DNA from 4 places in the Streptomyces sp. NPDC059897 genome. Region 4 is predicted to be linked to each of the others. Evidence: riboswitches for the same ligand, from Rfam matches in the RefSeq annotation. Region 4 holds a riboswitch; each other region holds the start of a gene.
What was found. A riboswitch is a leader RNA that binds a small molecule or an ion and turns the genes downstream of it on or off. The one in region 4 is predicted to bind cyclic di-AMP.
Positions count from the first base shown of each region.

Region 1: another riboswitch for cyclic di-AMP. It lies ahead of ACFV9W_RS05995 (NlpC/P60 family protein); the one in region 4 lies ahead of ACFV9W_RS36260 (transglycosylase family protein).
Region 2: another riboswitch for cyclic di-AMP. It lies ahead of ACFV9W_RS32165 (M23 family metallopeptidase); the one in region 4 lies ahead of ACFV9W_RS36260 (transglycosylase family protein).
Region 3: another riboswitch for cyclic di-AMP. It lies ahead of ACFV9W_RS31315 (M23 family metallopeptidase); the one in region 4 lies ahead of ACFV9W_RS36260 (transglycosylase family protein).

Region 1 is NZ_JBHWKQ010000003.1:317,596-322,020, forward strand. It holds gene ACFV9W_RS05985 (NlpC/P60 family protein) at 1-583, opposite strand, end outside; gene ACFV9W_RS05990 (hypothetical protein) at 890-1,243, shown strand; gene ACFV9W_RS05995 (NlpC/P60 family protein) at 1,315-2,502, opposite strand; cyclic di-AMP (ydaO/yuaA leader) riboswitch at 2,510-2,661, opposite strand; gene pcrA (DNA helicase PcrA) at 2,848-4,425, shown strand, end outside.
Region 2 is NZ_JBHWKQ010000042.1:29,238-33,662, forward strand. It holds gene ACFV9W_RS32150 (APC family permease) at 1-378, opposite strand, end outside; gene ACFV9W_RS32155 (TetR/AcrR family transcriptional regulator) at 584-1,222, shown strand; gene ACFV9W_RS32160 (SGNH/GDSL hydrolase family protein) at 1,265-2,047, opposite strand; gene ACFV9W_RS32165 (M23 family metallopeptidase) at 2,270-3,046, opposite strand; cyclic di-AMP (ydaO/yuaA leader) riboswitch at 3,050-3,222, opposite strand; gene ACFV9W_RS32170 (tyrosine-protein phosphatase) at 3,606-4,403, shown strand.
Region 3 is NZ_JBHWKQ010000039.1:48,030-52,454, reverse strand. It holds gene ACFV9W_RS31320 (aldo/keto reductase) at 1-772, opposite strand, end outside; gene ACFV9W_RS31315 (M23 family metallopeptidase) at 916-1,968, opposite strand; cyclic di-AMP (ydaO/yuaA leader) riboswitch at 1,980-2,115, opposite strand; gene ACFV9W_RS31310 (PP2C family protein-serine/threonine phosphatase) at 2,381-3,499, opposite strand; tRNA gene ACFV9W_RS31305 (tRNA-Met) at 3,685-3,758, opposite strand; gene ACFV9W_RS31300 (alginate lyase family protein) at 3,821-4,425, opposite strand, start outside.
Region 4 is NZ_JBHWKQ010000059.1:7,768-12,192, reverse strand. It holds gene eno (phosphopyruvate hydratase) at 1-794, opposite strand, end outside; gene ACFV9W_RS36260 (transglycosylase family protein) at 1,136-1,852, opposite strand; cyclic di-AMP (ydaO/yuaA leader) riboswitch at 1,857-2,059, opposite strand; gene ACFV9W_RS36255 (transglycosylase family protein) at 2,192-3,217, opposite strand; gene ACFV9W_RS36250 (cytochrome P450) at 3,361-4,425, opposite strand, start outside.

The DNA.
Region 1 (4,425 bases), on a different contig from region 4:
CCTCCGAGAGTTTTCGTTTCACCTTCTTCTTGTTGTCCGCCAGCTCGGCCTTCTTGGCGCGGAGTTGGGAGAGCGTGTCGTCGGCGTCGCCGCGCAGCTGGTCGATCTCGCGGAGTTCGCCCCGTACGCGGGCGACCGATGCGGCCTGCCGCGCGCCGACGCGCTCCGTGAGGGAGGCCTTGTCGAGGTAGGCGTCGGGGGAGGAGGACAGGAGCAGCTGGACCGACGGGTCCACGCCTCCCGAGCGGTACTGGGAGGCCGCGACCGAACCCAGCTTCGCGCGCTCGGAGTTGAGGGACTCGGTGCGCCGGGACGCCTCGTCCTGGAGGGCGTCCACCTTCTTCCGCGCGCCGTCCGCCTCCTCCTTCGCGCCGTTGTACTTCTGGGTGGCGACCTCCGCCTCCTGGTACAGCCTGTCGACCTTGGCCTTCACCTGGGCGGGGCTGAGCTCGGGCTCCGCGTGCGCCGCCCCGCCGTCGAGGGCGGTGACGCCGGCCGCGGAGGCGAGGGCGAGGGTGGCCGCGGTGCGGGCCCTGCCGACGCTGAGCGGACGCGGTCGGGGCTTGCGGTGTGCTGCCGGCACAAGGTCCTCCTCTGGGGGCCGCCCGTCCGAAACGCACGGACCCCGGTCGCGCGTCCGGCGGCGGCCCGCACAGGGGGAGCGGGCCGCCGCCGGACCTTTCTCGGCGGTGGTGTCCGACTGCCGCCCCTGGCCCGGGCGGCGGTGGGGAGCCGGTCACCTGAGGAAGGACGCTAAACCTCTGCGTAACGGGTTGGTGCCGGATTGTTCGCAACTGGTCCGTTTGTTATGGATGATGGCGCAGAGTGACAACAGAGTGGCAAAGGGGTGCCCGTAGTGGCCCACGGGCGCCCGGTTAGGCTCCGAACCATGGACGTACTCATCCACCTCTTCGTCGGCCTGCACATCATCGGCATCGCCTCGCTGCTCGGCGGCTTCCTCACGCAGATGTCGGCGATGAAGGAGGGCGCGGCCCGCTTCAACAAGGCGATGCTGCACGGCGCCCTGACCATGCTGGTGACCGGCGTCGCCCTGGTCGGCCTCAACCAGGCCGACGGCAGCACCGTCAACAACATCAAGATCGGCGTGAAGCTCGCGGTCCTGATCGTGATCCTCGGCATCGTCTACGTGAAGCGGGACGAGGAGAAGGCGGAGAAGGGCCTCTTCATCACCGTCGGCGCGCTCACCGTCGCCAACATCTTCATCGCGGTGCTCTGGACCTGAGCGACCGCGCAGGCCGCACACGCGAAAGGGCCCGGCAGGACACACCTGCCGGGCCCTTTCGCGTACGTACGTCAGGCCGGCCGCACCACGCTGTGGATCGACGACGTGCCGTCGTAGTAGATCGACTCCTCGCGCACGACCGTTCCCGGCTTCGGCGCGTGGACCATCATGCCGTCGCCCATGTACAGGCCCACATGGCTGATGTCGTCATAGAAGAACACCAGGTCACCGGGTTGGATGTCGGAGAGCGGCACCGTCTTGCCGATCTCGACCTGGTCCCAGGTCGTCCGCGGCAGCGAGATCCCCGCGGACTTCCACGCCGCCTGCGTCAGGCCCGAGCAGTCGTACGAGTCCGGCCCCGTGGCGCCCCACACGTAGGGCTTGCCCTCCTGCGCCTTGGCGAACGCGAGCGCCTGCGCGGCCTTCGTCGCGTACGAGGCGTCCGACGAACCGGAGGAACCGGAAGAGGAACCGGACGACGAGCCGGAGGACTGCTCCCGCTCCTTCGCCGCCTCGGCAGCCTTCCGCTCAGCCGCCTCCGCGGCCTTCTGCTTGGCGGCCAGCTCCGCCGCCTTCTTGCGGGCGGCCTCCTCCTTGGCCTTCTCGATCGCCGCGAGCCGCGCCTTCTCCTCGGCGGTCAGCTCGGACAGCAGCTGACGCGCGTCGGAGAGCTTCGACTGCACGGTCTCCTTCGTCGACCTCAGCTCGGTCTGCGAATCCGTGAGGTCCTCGAGGCTCGACTGCGCCTCGGTGCGCTTCTTCGCGGTCTCGCGCGTCTGCTTCTGATAGTCGTCGATCGACTTCTTCTGCTCGTCGGTCAGCCGGCTCATCAGCTGGCGCTGCGAGAAGTAGTCCTCCGGGTCGTCCGCGAGGAACATGGTCGCCGTGTCGCTCACACTGCCCGAGCGGTACTGCTCGGCGGCGTACCTGCCGAGCTTCTGGCGGGCCGTGTTCATCTCCTCGGTGCGCTGCGCGACATCGTCGAGGAGCTTGTCGACCTGCTGCTTCTTGGCGTCGGTCCGTTCCTTCGCCCCGTTGTACTTCTGGGTGGCGACCTCGGCCTGCCGGTACAGGGTGTCGACCTTCTTCTGCACCTCTTCGAGGCGTGGCTTGGACGACGGCTGCGCGGGCGCGGCCTGCGCCGTCTGCGAGAGCAGCGCCACGGAGGTGAGGGCGGCGGTGGTGATACCGACCGCGGGGGTCGTGCGAAGGCCGCCGGTCATCCGGGAACGGCTGCGGGGCTTGCGGTGCGACGCCAAGGCAGGCGACTCCTTCCGTCGTCCGCCTACCGGGTTAGCTGTCGGGTTCGGGCGTGGTGCTCGGAAGGCTGCCCTACGGTCGGCTGACCGATTCACCCCAGGGTCGGTGGGTCCCCGGTTCCCTGCCTTACGGCGTACGGAACTCGGCGGGGGCTGCCCGCTCGCCGCGACATTCGCGGACGGGGGGACGGACTGCCCGGCTGCACCGTAGCCAACTCGTGTGGCTGCTGTGAAGGTTGATGTTCGATATGCCCGATACATCTTCGTGATCTGCCCTCCAGCAGGCCCTTGGAGTTTTGAAGGCAGCCACGGGTTGTCAGTGGGGCGGCCTAGACTCGTAGAGCGATGAGCAGCCTCTTTGACGACAGCTTCCTGACCGGCCTCCAGAAGGGTGCGGAGGAACCCCCGCCGCCGCCCCCGGACCCCGAGTACGACGACGGGGCCCCGGAGCCGATGCCGGACGGGCTGTTCGGCGTGCCCCCGGAGCGCGACACGCACTACCGGGACGGCGCCCCGCGCCCCGTCCTCGACCCGTCCTCCCTGCTGGAGGGACTGAACGAGAACCAGCGCGCGGCCGTGGTGCACGCCGGCTCCCCCCTGCTCATCGTCGCCGGCGCCGGCTCCGGCAAGACCCGCGTCCTCACGCACCGCATCGCGTACCTGCTCGCCCAGCGCGGCGTGCACCCCGGCCAGATCCTCGCGATCACGTTCACGAACAAGGCCGCGGGCGAGATGAAGGAGCGCGTCGAGGACCTGGTGGGCCCGCGTGCCAACGCGATGTGGGTCTCCACGTTCCACAGCGCCTGCGTCCGCATCCTGCGCCGCGAGAGCAAGAAGCTGGGCTTCACGTCCTCCTTCTCGATCTACGACGCCGCCGACAGCAAGCGGCTCATGGCGCTCGTCTGCCGCGACCTCGACCTCGACCCGAAGAAGTTCCCGCCGAAGTCCTTCAGCGCCAAGATCAGCAACCTCAAGAACGAGCTGATCGACGAGGAGGACTTCGCCGCGACCGCGGCCGACGGCTTCGAGAAGACCCTCGCCCAGGCCTACGCGATGTACCAGGCCCGCCTCCGCGAGGCGAACGCGCTGGACTTCGACGACCTGATCATGACGACGGTCAACCTGCTGCGCGCGTTCCCGGACGTCGCCGAGCACTACCGCCGCCGCTTCCGCCACGTCATGGTCGACGAGTACCAGGACACGAACCACGCCCAGTACGCGCTGGTCAAGGAACTGGTCGGCCCCACCGAAGGCGAGGGCGCGGACCCGGCCGAGCTCTGCGTCGTGGGTGACGCGGACCAGTCGATCTACGCGTTCCGCGGCGCCACGATCCGCAACATCCTGCAGTTCGAAGAGGACTACACGAACGCGACGACGATCCTGCTGGAGCAGAACTACCGCTCCACGCAGACGATCCTCAGCGCGGCGAACGCGGTGATCGAGCGGAACGAGTCGCGCCGCCCCAAGAACCTGTGGACCAACGAGGGCCCCGGCGCCCAGATCACCGGCTACGTCGCGGACACCGAGCACGACGAGGCGCAGTTCATCGCCGACGAGATCGACCGGCTCACCGACGCGGGCGACGCGCTCGCGGGCGACGTCGCGGTCTTCTACCGGACGAACGCGCAGTCCCGTGTCTTCGAAGAGATCTTCATCCGCACCGGCCTGCCCTACAAGGTCGTCGGCGGCGTCCGCTTCTACGAGCGCAAGGAGGTCAGGGACGTCCTGGCCTACCTGCGGGTGCTCTCCAACCCCGAGGACTCGGTGCCGCTGCGCCGCATCCTCAACGTGCCCAAGCGCGGCATCGGCGACCGCGCCGAAGCGATGATCGACGCGCTCTCCCAGCGCGAGAAGATCTCCTTCCCGCAGGCGCTGCGCCGCGTCGACGAGGCGTACGGAATGGCGGCCCGCTCGGCGAACGCC
Region 2 (4,425 bases), on a different contig from region 4:
GCTGCCGCCGACCCAGACGGGATTGGATATCCAGTACAGGAGCTGGTTGACGCCCGCGACGAGCCGGCCGAAGGCCAGGCGGGTCCATACGTACGGGCCGCCCTGCACGGGGAAGGCCGAGCCGAGTTCGGCCACGAGCAGGCCGTAGGGGAGGAAGAAGACGACGGCGAGGATGACCATCCAGGTCAGGCCCTGCGGGCCCTGGGCCGCGACGGAACCGATGGTGTCCAGGCCGACGAGCGTGCAGATGAGGAAGAACAGCACGTCCAGCCGGCGCAGATCCTTGCGCAGCCGTGAGCGCTGCTCGCCCCAGCCTTCGGAGAGGTCGGGCTCGTCCCCGGCGGGCGGGGTCGGCGAGAGGGTTGGCGCTTGGGTCACGATTGCTCCTGGCGAGAACAGAACGAGGGCGGCACGGACAGCTCTTGGGATCCTGCTGGGGCCGCGCCTACCCCCGTCCAAGCGACTTATTGACTGAACAGACAGTCAGTAGTGGAACGTGACGTGACTGTGACCTGTACGACGTCGGGGCGTCAAGAGTCCTGCACGCAACAAGTCCGCACACAAAAACAACTAGGCTTGCGACGTGACCAGAGTCCGGTTGAGCGTGGCCGAGCGGCGCGAAGAGCTGCTGACGGCCGCCATCGAGCAGATCGAGGCGCGCGGGGTCGCCGCCGTGCGCATCGCCGACGTGGCATCGGCGCTCGGCGTGAGCAACGCGCTGGTGCTGTACCACTTCTCGACGAAGGAGAAGCTCGTCGCGGCCGCGTTCGCGCACGCCGCCGAGAGCGACCTGGCGCATCTGCGCAAGCTGCTCGGCCGCCGCACGACGGCCCTGAAGCGGCTGCGCGCCGCGGTGCGCTGGTACGCGCCGACGGGGCAGGCCAAGGGGTGGCGGCTGTGGATCGAGGGCTGGGCCGCGGCGCTGCGCGAGCCCGCACTGCGGGAGGTCACGCGGGACCTCGACCGGCAGTGGAAGGCGGCGCTCGCGGAGGTGGTCGCCGAGGGCGTGGCGGCGGGCGAGTTCACCTGCTCTGACCCGATGGGGGCGGCGCTGCGGATCACGGCGCTGCTCGACGGGCTCGCCGTGCAGCTGACTTCGTACGACGGCGGGCGCGCCAGGCCCGCCGCGGTGTCGCGGGCCCGCATGCTGGAGTGGGTGGACGAGGCGCTCGCCCGCGAACTGGGGCTCGAGCGCGCGGAGTTGACGGCGGTGGGGCGCTGACGGAATCCCGTCAGCGCCGCCGTACCGCCACGGGGGCAGGCGTCAGGATGCCGCCTCCAGGTGTGCCTTCACCGCGTGCGGGTCGATGAAGCCCTTGGCCTGCACCCGGTCGCCGGAGGACTCGCCGCGCAGCCGGCGCCCGATCCACGGCACCAGGAACTCCCGCGCCCAGTGGATGTCGTCGCGCCGCACCTCGAACGTGCCGCGCGGCGGCAGCAGCGGCCACGCCTGCTCGGGGTCGGCGGGGACCTCGACGCCGAGCGCCTGGGCGGCGCGCAGCGCCACGCGGGTGTGCCCCTCGGGCGACAGGTGGAGGCGGTCGCCGTCCCAGGCCCTGCGGTCCTGGATGGACTTCAGGGACCACAGGTCGAGCATCAGGCAGCCGTGGCGGTCGGCGATCGCCCGCACATGCATGTTGTACGTGGCGATCTTGCCGCGCAGGTGCTTGAGCACGGCCACGTCACGGGTGTCGAAGCCCGTGGCCACCATGACGGTGCCGGCCGCGTCGGCGAGCCGGGCGACGGCCTTCTCGAAGCGTTCGGCCACGTCGTCGGGGTCGGTGCCCGGGCGGATGATGTCGTTGCCGCCGGCGACCAGCGTCACCAGGTCGGGGGCCAGCTCGACCGCCTTGGGGACCTGGTCCGCGACGATCTGGTCGAGGAGCTTGCCGCGCACCGCCAGGTTCGCGTACTTGAAGGTGTCCTCGGGGACGCGGTCGTCCAGGAGGACGGCGAGCCGGTCGGCCCAGCCCGCGAACTTTCCGTCGGGTCCGGGGTCGCCGACGCCTTCGGTGAAGCTGTCGCCCACGGCCGCGAAGGACCGGATCGTGCCGTTGAGGTTGAGTGAGTCCGTGAGTGCTCTCGATTCGTGTGCCACTCACGTATTTTTGCTCGCGAAAAGTGACCTACGCCATCGTAGGTAGGGGTTGACGCGTGGTGAGATAGCCCACTCGCCACCTGGGGAATAAGCGCACGAACGCACTTCGGCGCCCGGGGAACCACCCCGGGCGCCGAAGAGAGCGGGTCGTCGCGTCCGCTACGAGAGGTCTCAGGCGTCGACGCCGTGCTCGCTCAGGTAGGCGATCGGGTCGATGTCCGAGCCGTAGTCCGCGGTGGTGCGGATCTCGAAGTGCAGGTGCGGTCCGGTGACGTTGCCCGTCGCGCCGGACTTGGCGATCTCCTGGCCGGCCGTCACGGTGTCGCCCTGGGCGACGCCGATCGAGGACAGGTGGCCGTACTGGGAGAAGTGGCCGTCGGCGTGCTCGATGACGACCTCGTTGCCGTACGAGCCGCCCGAGCCGGTCGACACGACGGTGCCGTCGGCGATCGACTTCACGGAGGTGCCGGTCGAGATCGAGTAGTCGGCGCCGGTGTGGCTGCCGCTGGACCACATGGAGCCGGAGTTGCCGTAGCCCGTGCCCTTGGCACCGTCGACCGGAGCCACGTAGTCGCCGGAGGCGGTGGTCTTGGCGCTCGTCTGCGTGGCGGCGGCCTCGTCCGCGGAGCCGCCCTCGGCGGCGCCGCCGAGGTTGAGCTTCACGCCGATCTTGAGGTGGTCGGCGTTGGAGCCGACGGCGTCCTTGTTGTCCGCGTACAGCTTCTTCCAGCCGCCGTCGACGTCCTGCGCCTTGGCGATCTTCGAGAGCGTGTCACCGGCCTTGACGGTGTACGTCGTGGCGTCGGCGGCACCGCCGGACGACGCGGCCTGCGCGCCGGTGGCGCCCATCAGCGGCAGCGCCACGGCGACTCCACCGGCGGAGGCGACGGCGGCGACACGGGCGATGCGGCGGGAGGTCGAAAGGCGGTGCTTTCCCTTTGCGGGCATGCTGAATTTCCTCTCCGTCGCCTACGAGGTGAGCTGTCGGGTTCGGGCTGGAGATGCCCGGCCGCGCCCGGAGTACGGGCACGGCTTCACCCCTAGCCGCTTCGGGAAATCCCCCTACGCGGCATCTTGCGTGTGGGTCCCCCGCTCCTGCCGTGACGGGTAGTCGAAAGGAATCCGGGCGGCGGCAGGACTAGGCGTTCCGACCGGATTGATTGGTGACCGTAGGCGAACCGCAATGGCGGCGACAACTGCCGAATTCACTTGAGGCGGCAATTCCTTGGGTTTCCGAGGCTCCCCCGTGTAACCCTGCGTCGACATTCCCCGCTTTACCAACGCCATACCTTCGGGGATTACTGGGGAGGCAATCAGGGCCGCCCACCACACAGCGTCACGAACATGAGGCCGGTCACGCACAGGCCCACAAGCCCCTCCGATTCATGCACAGTTGACACAGAACGGTGCGAATCGGACAGATGGTTGCCTGTGGAACCGATGTCGTATCGTCAGGAGCGCGCCCGCCGGCGACCCAACGCCGGTGCACCGATTGGGAGGAGCCCCTGTGACGCAGCACGCACCGTCCACCGAGCCCGAGCTGACCGGAGTGCGCAACTTCCGAGACGTCGGCGGCCTGCCCACCGTGGACGGCCGGCGCGTGCGCCCGGGCGTGCTGTTCCGCAGCGGTCACCTCGCCCACGCCACCGCCGAGGACTCGGCCTTCCTCTCCTCCCTCAACCTGCACACGGTCTTCGACTTCCGTAACTCCGCGGACCAGAAGCTGGAGGGCGCCGACGTCGAGCTGCCCGGTGTGCGCAATCTCAACCTGCCGCTCAACGATCCGGCCGACGGCGCCGAATTCTGGGCCATGGTCCGCGACGGCGACATCGAGCAGCTGCGCCAGATCCTCTCCGGGGGCCGCGCGGCGAACCGCCTCGTCGAGTCCTACCGCACGATGATCAAGGAGCGCACCGCCGAGCACAGCCGCGTGCTGCACTCCCTCGCCGAGGACAGCCTCCCCGCGCTGATGCACTGCGCGGCCGGCAAGGACCGCGCGGGCCTGTCGATCGCGGTGACGTTGCTCGCGGTGGGCGTGGAGCGCGACGCCATCGAGGCGGACTACCTCAAGTCGAACGAGAAGCACCGCCGCTACAACGTCCGCCGCACCGCCACCGCGAAGGACGCCTACTCCCCCGAGGTCATGGAGCTGCTCAGCCCGCTCTTCGACGCCCGCATCGAGTACCTCAACGCCGGCCTCGAGACCATCGACGAGGAGTGGGGCAGCACGGACCGCTACCTCGAAGAGGGTCTGAAGGTCACCGCGGCCACGCGCGAGCGGCTGCGCGAGCGTCTGCTCGACTGACCGCCGGACACCGTACGGTGCC
Region 3 (4,425 bases), on a different contig from region 4:
CGTCGAGGGCGGTCAGGACCCGCTGCCCCCGCTCGGTCTCCAGGTGCTTGCCCGCACCGGCGGCCCGCGCGCTGTCGACGGCGACGCCCGGCCGGTACTTGCCGGTCAGGAAGCCGGAGGCGAGCGCGTAGTACGGCACGGAGCCGAGGCCCGCGCGGGCGGCGACGTCCTGGAGTTCGCCCTCGTACGTGTCGCGCGAGACGAGGTTGTAGTGCGGCTGGAGCGCGACGTAGCGGGCGAGGCCCTCGCGGTCGGAGAAGTCGAGGGATTCCTTCAGGCGCTCGGCGGAGATGTTCGACGCGGCGATGTGCCGCACCTTGCCCGCCTTCACCAGCTCGTCGAGGGCGCCGATGATCTCCTCGACCGGCACCTCGGGCTTGTCGTAGTGCGTGTAGTACAGGTCGATGTGGTCGGTGCCCAGGCGCTTCAGGGAGGCGTCGGCCGCGGCCTTGATGTTGGCGGCGGACAGGCCCTGGTACTCGGGGTGCTGGCTGCCCTTGGTGGCGATGACGACGTCGTCGCGGCGCCCGCGCGAGGCCAGCCACGTGCCGATGACGGTCTCCGACTCACCGCCCTTGTTGCCGTCCACCCAGGCCGAGTACACATCGGCGGTGTCGATGAAGTTGCCGCCCGCGGCGACGTACGCGTCGAGCACCTCGAAGGACGTGGCCTCGTCGGCGGTCCAGCCGAACACGTTGCCGCCCAGGGAGAGCGGGAAGACCTCGAGGTCGGAGGTGCCGAGCTTGCGCAGCGTGGAAGAGGAGGAAGTCATGCTCTGCCTCAACACCCGTACGGAATACGGTATTCCGGGCGCACCCCGGAAGTTGCCCCAAGAATGGGCAAACCGGCAGCCCTGACGTCGGGGGGTCAGCGCCAGGACCGCCGGGGTTCACGGGTTCACGGACTCATGGGTCCTCAGAGAGAGAGGCCCTTGTCGCGCAGCCACGACCCGGGGTCGACGCCGGTGGACTGCCCGTCGGGGTGGACCTCCAGGTGGAGGTGCGGCCCGGTGACATTGCCCGTGGCGCCCACGCGGCCGATGACGTCGCCGGTGGTGACCTTCTGGCCCGCGCTGACATTGAGCGAGGACTGGTGGCAGAACCACAGCTCGGTGCCGTCGTCGAGCGTGAGCACCGTGCGGTAGCCGTACGCGCCCGCCCAGCCGGCCTCCGTGACCGTGCCGGAGTGGATGGCGCGGATCGGGGTACCGGTGGAGGCGGCGAAGTCGAGGCCCGTGTGGTAGCCGGAGGACCACATGGAGCCGGGCTGGCCGAAGGTGCCGGAGAGCGTGTACGAGGCGACCGGGAGCTTGAAGGCGGCGGCCAGCTTGCGCAGGCGCTCCTCCTCCGCCTTGCGGCGGGCCTCCGCCTCGGCCTTCTTCTTCGCGGCGATCTCCTTGGCCTTCGCCGCGTCCTGCTTGGCGGCGGCCTCTTCGGCGGCCTGCTGCGCGGCGGCCTCCTCGGCGGCCTGCTTCGCGGAGGCGTCGGCGGCGTCCTGCTGCGTCTCGGCCTGCTGCATGATGCGGGCCCGCAGTGCCTCGCCCGCGCCGGTCTGTCCGTCGGCGGCCTCGGCCTGGGTGATTCCGGCGCCGCTCAGCGGGGAGGCCGTGGCGCCGGAGTCGGAACCGGAGTCCGAGCCGTCGGATATCAGCGAGCCCACGCCCGGCAGCGACTTGGCCTCGGGCAGCGAGTCCTTGACCGCGGAGAGGTCGGGCATGGAGATGTGGACCGGCGGCTTGCCGCCCTGTGCGGTGGCGATGCCGCCCGCACCGACGGCGGCGACCACGCCGACGCCGAGAACAGTGGAGCTGCGCGCGAATCCGCCGCGGCGGCGGGCTACGCGATGCCTGCCGCGGACGGGAGCGAGGGACTCCTCGGTGGGATTCCACTCTTCCCAGGTCTCCTGCTCGACGCCGGAGGTGTCTTCGGGGCCGTAGAAGAAGTCGGGGGCAGGCCGGTTCGACGCCACGGGGGCGCTCTCCTTTCCTTCCTTCTCGCCTACCGGGTTAGCTGACGGGTTCGGAGCAGGAAGGTCTCCTACGGACACCAAAGGTGTCCGATTCACCCCAAGTTGGTGGTTCCCCGGCTCCCTTGCGGGATTAGGCGTGTGCGCACGGAGCCATCTCTTGTGACGGCTGGGACGACCGCGCTGCGTTATCGAACGTTAATAGACAGCAGACAGTAATTCCAAGCGCTTCCCACTGATCGTTCACGACTCTGGCCAGGACTTTTCAGGACACTAGCGGGCGGAACGGGGCGAGTTGACGTCACACCGTCCCCACATTCAACGGACTCAATCCTCTGACGGTACGTCAATTGTTATGCGGAGCGACGCCGTTCGACTACGGTCGGCTACCTCGAGTAACAAACGATCAAGGACCTCAGGTCCGCCGCACGGCGAGCAGCGCCATGTCGTCGGTCGTCCCGTTGCCGGTGTGCGCGCGCACCTCCGCGGCGAGGGCCGCGAGGAGTTCCTCGGGCCCCGGGAAGAGGCGTCCCGACAGCCGGGCCGCCGGATCGTAGAAGCGGCCGTTCGCGTCGCGCGCCTCGGAGAGCCCGTCGGTGTAGAGCAGCAGCGTGGCCGCGGACGGGAACGCCGCCTCGACGGCCCGGTCGGGCCAGCTGCCCAGTTCGCTCATGCCGAGCGGCAGCGCCGCCTGGCACGGGTCGAGCGCGCGTACGGTGCCGTCGCCGAGCAGCAGGAGCGGGGCGGGGTGACCGCGGTTCAGGACCCGCACGAGGTCGACGCCGTGCGGGATCTCGGCGAGCACCGCGGTGGTGAAGCCCTCGAAGTCGTCGATGCCGCTGCGCCGGGTGCCCTCGCGGGCCAGGGCCCGCTCCAGGCGCTGGGCGACCGCCTCCAGGGAGCCCTCCTGCTCGGCGGCCTCCCGGAACGCCCCGATGACGACGGCGACCGCCGCGACCGCGCCGAGCCCCTTGCCGCGCACGTCACCGACGATGATCCGGATGCCGTGCGGGGTGTCCTGGACCGCGTACAGGTCGCCGCCGATGAACGCGTCGGCCTGCGCCGCCTCGTAGCGCGCCGCGATGGCGAGACCGCCGAGCCGCCGGGCCGGCTCCGGCAGCACCGCCAACTGGGCGGCCTGGGCGATCTCACGGGCGGAGGCCAGCTGCTCGTAGCTGCGGTAGACGATCCGGTTGAGCAGGCAGGCCAGCAGGCAGACGGTGGCCACGGTGACGATCTCGGTGACGAACACGGAGTCGAGGTTCTCCGTGAAGCGCAGGTGCACCGCGACGATCGCTCCGATCGACACCACGCCGACCAGGGCCGTCGCGCCGAGCGAGAAGAACGGGGCGGCCACCAGCGGAGCCGCGCTGAACAAGGGGGCACCGGGGAAGCCGCTGGGGGTGACGTACTCGTAGACCGCGCCGCCGATGACGAGCAGCAGGGGCAGCAGCCGAAGGAAGAGGCGAGTGCTCGCGGTGTCGGAGCCGTGCCTCCTCCGTCTCCAGCCGGTGCCTCCTGTTCGCTGCCCCACCACTCGTCTCCTGCCGTTCCCTGCCAGCTTCCGGCGTCTCACCAAGAGTTCCCGCACGGGGACGCGGAGGCGAGCAGGGGTGGGCCGTACGGGTGGGGAACGTGACGTGCGCAACACGGGCGAGCATGCGGAAAACAAACGAACAGGGCCCGGAATCTCATGAGATTCCGGGCCCTGTTCTTCAGTAGCGGGGACAGGATTTGAACCTGCGACCTCTGGGTTATGAGCCCAGCGAGCTACCGAGCTGCTCCACCCCGCGCCGTTGTGTTCACAACTCTACGCCATCAGGGGGAGTGAACGCGAATCGCTTCGCGTGACCGCTCACGCGGCGGCGTGCGTCAGCGTCTCCCACGCCACGAACAGGTCGTCCGTCCCCTCGGGACGCTGCTTCTCGGTGAGCCTCTCGGTGTGCGGGAGGTCCATCTTCAGCCGCCCCTGTAGGTGCTGGAGCCCCACCTCCGTGTCGGGCCCCATGTCCCGCTGCACCTTCCCGCCGCACAGCCAGGACGGGGCCTTGGCGCCCAGCTGGTACTTGGAGTGCAGCTCCAGCGCCGCGGCGAGCCGGTCCTTCACCTCCCCGTACAGGTCGACGCCCTGGTGCCAGGCGGTCTCGGCCATGTGGGAGGTGGCGGCGAGCGAGTAGCTGGCGTGCTTGAAGTTGCGGCAGGTCTCCTGGGCGAGCCCATCCTTGAAGGTCTTCTGCCCGAACCAGTACGTCCGCAGTTCCTTCGGGGTGTCGATGCCGCTGCCCTTCGGCTTCACCGGCAGCTTCCCGTCGGAGGACAGGTAGAAGTACGCGGGGACACGGTCCCTGAAGTGCCCGACGGCCTGGTCGAAGGCGCTCTGGTCGTTCAGGTAGACGGCCATGCTCATCGTCGCGTCGGCCATCACCAGGTCCCAGTTGCCGTTGAAGTCCGCGGAGCCGC
Region 4 (4,425 bases):
TCGGCGGCGGAGCGCTCCTTGCCCTCGAACTGGTACTTGCCGTCCTTGTAGAACTCGGAGGCGGCGACGTCGAGGGCGAGGGCGATCTGCTGGCCGGGGACGTAACCGGCTTCCTTGATGGCCTCGAGGATCAGGTCGAGGGCCTCGCGGTTCGAGCCCAGGTTCGGGGCGAAGCCGCCCTCGTCGCCCAGGCCGGTGGCCAGGCCCTTGCTCTTCAGGACCTTCTTCAGCGTGTGGTAGACCTCGGCGCCCCAGCGCAGGGCCTCGGAGAAGGACTCCGCGCCGATCGGGGCGATCATGAACTCCTGGATGTCGACGTTGGAGTCGGCGTGCGACCCACCGTTCAGGATGTTCATCATCGGCACCGGGAGCAGGTGCGCGTTCGGACCGCCGAGGTAGCGGAACAGCGGAAGGTCGCTGGCCTCGGAGGCGGCGTGGGCGACGGCGAGCGAGACGCCGAGGATGGCGTTGGCGCCGAGCGAGCCCTTGTTGTCGGTCGCGTCCAGGTCGAACATCGCCTGGTCGATCAGGCGCTGCTCGGTGGCGTCGTAACCGACGAGCTCCGGGCCGATCTGCTCGATGACGGCGAGGACGGCCTTCTCGACACCCTTGCCGAGGTAACGGTTGGGGTCACCGTCACGGAGTTCGATGGCCTCGAAGGCACCGGTGGAGGCGCCCGACGGGACGGCCGCGCGGCCGGTGCTCCCGTCGTCGAGGCCGACCTCGACCTCGACCGTGGGGTTGCCTCGGGAGTCCAGGATTTCCCGGGCTACGACGACGTCGATGGACGGCACGAGCATCTCCTTCTTGGATGTGACGCAGGCTATGCGGGCGGCTGCTTGGTACGTGGTCCCGCACCCCTGAGCGTAACCGGCTCGCGGGCATCGGCCATCCGAACGCCCGTCTCGTGGACAACGCCGACAGCGAAATGTTCCTTAACGGAACAAAAACAGCGACCTCCGTCCCGGCTGAGCGGGACGGAGGTCGCCGAAGTTGAGCGGCCCGTGGGGACGGGGTGCGGCGGGACTCGGCGTCCGCCGATGCCGAGTCCGTGCCTGATGGCCTGGGAGGGCCTTGGGTCCTGTGCGGACGGGTGGTCCTGTGCGGACCGGTGGTCCTGTGCGGACCGGACGTCTTAGCTGAGGTGCAGCTGCTGACCCGGGTAGATCAGGTTGGCGTCCTTGACGATGTCCTTGTTCTTCTCGAACAGCTGCTGCCAGGTCGTGCCGTGCGCCTCGGCGATCTTGCTGAGGGTGTCGCCGGACTCGACCTTGTACTCGCCGTCGCCCTTCTCGACCTGCTTGCCGGTCGGGGTGGTGACGGTGTCCTGCTTCGGAGCCTCCTGCTTGGGGGCCTCCTGCTTCGGGGCCTCCTGCTGCGGCTGCTGACGCTGCTCGGAGCGGTCGGCACGCTGCTGCGTGTCCTGCTGCTGGGTCTCCTGCTGCTGCGCGGAGGAGTCCTCGGCGCCACCCTCGTTCGGGGTGGAGGACAGGCCCGAGCCGCAGTTCGGCCAGGCGCCCGCGCCCTGGGAGGCGAGAACCTTCTCGCCGACGGCTATCTGCTGGGCCTTGGAGGCCTGGTCGGCGGTGGAGGCGTACTGGTCGCCGCCGTAGGCGGACCAGGTGGAGGCGGAGAACTGCAGGCCGCCGTAGAAGCCGTTGCCCGTGTTGATGGACCAGTTGCCACCGGACTCGCACTGCGCGACCTGGTCCCACTCGGACGTGGTGGCGGCGGAGGCGGAGGTCGCACCCATCAGCGGCACGGCGACGGCGGCAGCGGCGACGCCGCCGAGCGTGGCGACGCGGACGGCCTTGGACGGGCGGCGGTGCTTGTTCTTGCCGGAAAACAGCATGGAGATGTCTCCTCACCGACGCCTGCGAGGTGAGCTGTCGGGTTCGGGCCAGTGAGTGCCCGGCAGTCGCATCCTTGTGCGCTGCTTAACCCCAAGCCCGTCCGGTCTCCCGGAAGGGCACTTACCTGGGTCCCCCGCTCCTGCCTACGGCGCTTACGCGACGACTGTTCCCGTACGGACGTTGGCAGGATTCGGCGTGACATCCGTCGGGGCCCGCTGAAGCGAGCGGTCACGAACGTAAGCGGTCGATCCGCCCGATTTCAAAGTCGATCAGGGGCTTTGAGACCCATGTCTCACTCGAACGACACCGGACAAAGCCCCCTCAACCAACCTGAACCCTCACTGCCTTTTGTCCGATCCGTCCCCAAGATCCAGGCTCTGACCAGGAAGGATGAGGTCTGGGTCGGTACCGACCGTCTCCTTGTTCCGCTCGTAGAGCGCGTCCCATCCGCCCTGCACGTCCTGGGCCTTCGCGATGCCCCAGAGACTGTCGCCGGCGTGCACCTCGTACGTGTCGCCGGCGCGCTTGTCGTCGCGGGAGGCATGCCGTCCCTCTCCCGCACGGGAGCCGGCACCGTCGTCGTCGGCGCGGTCGCCGCGGTGGCGGCCGGACGTGGCACCGTCCGAGGCCTCGCCGGTGGGCGGGGCGGACGGCGAGGCCGTCTCGGCGGGGGCGTCGTCAGAAGGCGCGTGGGACTTGTCACTTGACGGGGTCGAGGAGTCCTCGTCCTGGTTACCGGAGGTATCGGCCGACTCGTCCGCCGACGGGTCCTCCGAGGCCTCGGAGCCCTCGGCCGCGTCGTGACCCTTGTCTCCCGAATCGGCCGATTCGGTGGAATCGGCCGAGCCGGTGGAATCGGACGGGTCCGCCGACGCGGTGGCGTCCTCGGTCTTCTCGTCCGACGTGTCGTCGGCGTCGGTGTCGGACGACCCGGAGGGCTGCGCCGACGGCGACGCGGACACGCCCGGGTCGACATCCGCCGAGCCGTCGTCCTTGGTGAGGTCGGAGGTGAGCGAGCACATCGGCCAGGCGCTCGGCCCCTTGTCGTCGAGAACCTGCTCGGCGACGGCTATCTGCTGCGAGCGACTGGCCTGGTCGGCACGCGGGGCGTAGTCGAGCCCCCCGTACTCCTCCCATCTCTCCTGCGTGAACTGGAGACCGCCGTAGTAGCCGTTACCGGCGTCCAGGCTCCACTGGCCGCCGCTCTCGCACTCGGCGAGCTTGTCCCACGCCTGCGCGGTCGCGGCGCTCGCGCCACTCGCGGCGAACAGCGGGATCGCGATGGCGCTGCCGGTGACTCCGGCGGCGACGACGAGAGCAGGGGCCTGACGGGGGCGACGGTGACGACCGTTCCCGGAGAGCATGCGTTTGCCTTTCGCGAGACTGATGCTGCTACGCGCGACGGGTGGTGCGAGTGGTGCGGGTTGTGCATGTGTCGCGATGATCCGTGAACGTAGCTGCACTCGAACGCCTGTCACAAGTCGATGCAGCGTAGATCACGTGAAAGTCACATTGTTGACGGCCCGTCAGTTCCGGTCGGATTCTGACGCGGGGTGAACTCCACCGGGAGCGTGCGCAGTCCGCGCATGATGAGCCCGCCACGCCACCGCAAATCGGTCGGTTCCACCGCAAGTCGCAGGTCCGGGAGGCGCGTCAGGAGCGTGCCGAGGGCGGCCTGTCCCTCCAGGCGGGCGAGCGGGGCGCCGAGGCAGTAGTGGATGCCGTGTCCGTAGCCGAGGTGCTGGTTGTCCCGGCGGGAGAGGTCGAGGGTGTCGGGTTCGGTGAAACGCGCGGGGTCGCGGTCGGCGGCGGCGAGCACGACGAGGACCGGGTCGCCCGCGCCGATCTCCTGGCCGCCGATGGTCAGCGGCTCCCTCGCGAACCGCCAGGTGGCCATCTCCACCGGCCCGTCGAAGCGCAGCAGTTCCTCGATCCCGGTCTCCAGCAGACCCGTCTCCCCCGCCGCGATCGACTCTTGCAGCCGCTCGCGCTGCTCGGGGTGCGTGAGCAGCGCGTACGTGCCGTTGCCGATCAAGTTGACCGTGGTTTCGAAACCGGCGAAGAGCAGGATGAAGGCCATCGCCGCGGCCTCGTTCTCCGTGAGGTGTTCGCCGTGGTCGGAGGCGCTGATCAGACCGGAGATGAGGTCGTCGCCCGGGTCGCCGCGCTTGCGGTGGATGAGCTCCACCAGGTACGCGCGGATCCGCTTCACCGCCCGGCCCACCCCGCCGCGCGGGCCGCCGCCGTGGCGGATCATCATGCCCGCCCACTCGCGGAAGTCCTCCTGGTCCTCGCGCGGGACGCCAAGGAGGTCGCAGATGGCGTAGATGGGGAGGGGGAAGGCGAAGTCGTGGATGAGGTCGGCCTCGCCCTTCGCCTCGAAGGCGGCGATGAGGTCGTCCGTCAACTGCTGGACGCGCGGCGCGAATTCGGCGACGCGGCGCGGGGTGAAGGCCTTCGAGACGAGGCGGCGCAGCCGGGTGTGGTCCGGCGGGTCGATGTTGAGGAGGTGGGTCGTCAGCTCGGCCTTGCGTTCGCCGGGGATGCCCGTCTTGCCCTTGGCGTGGCTCGG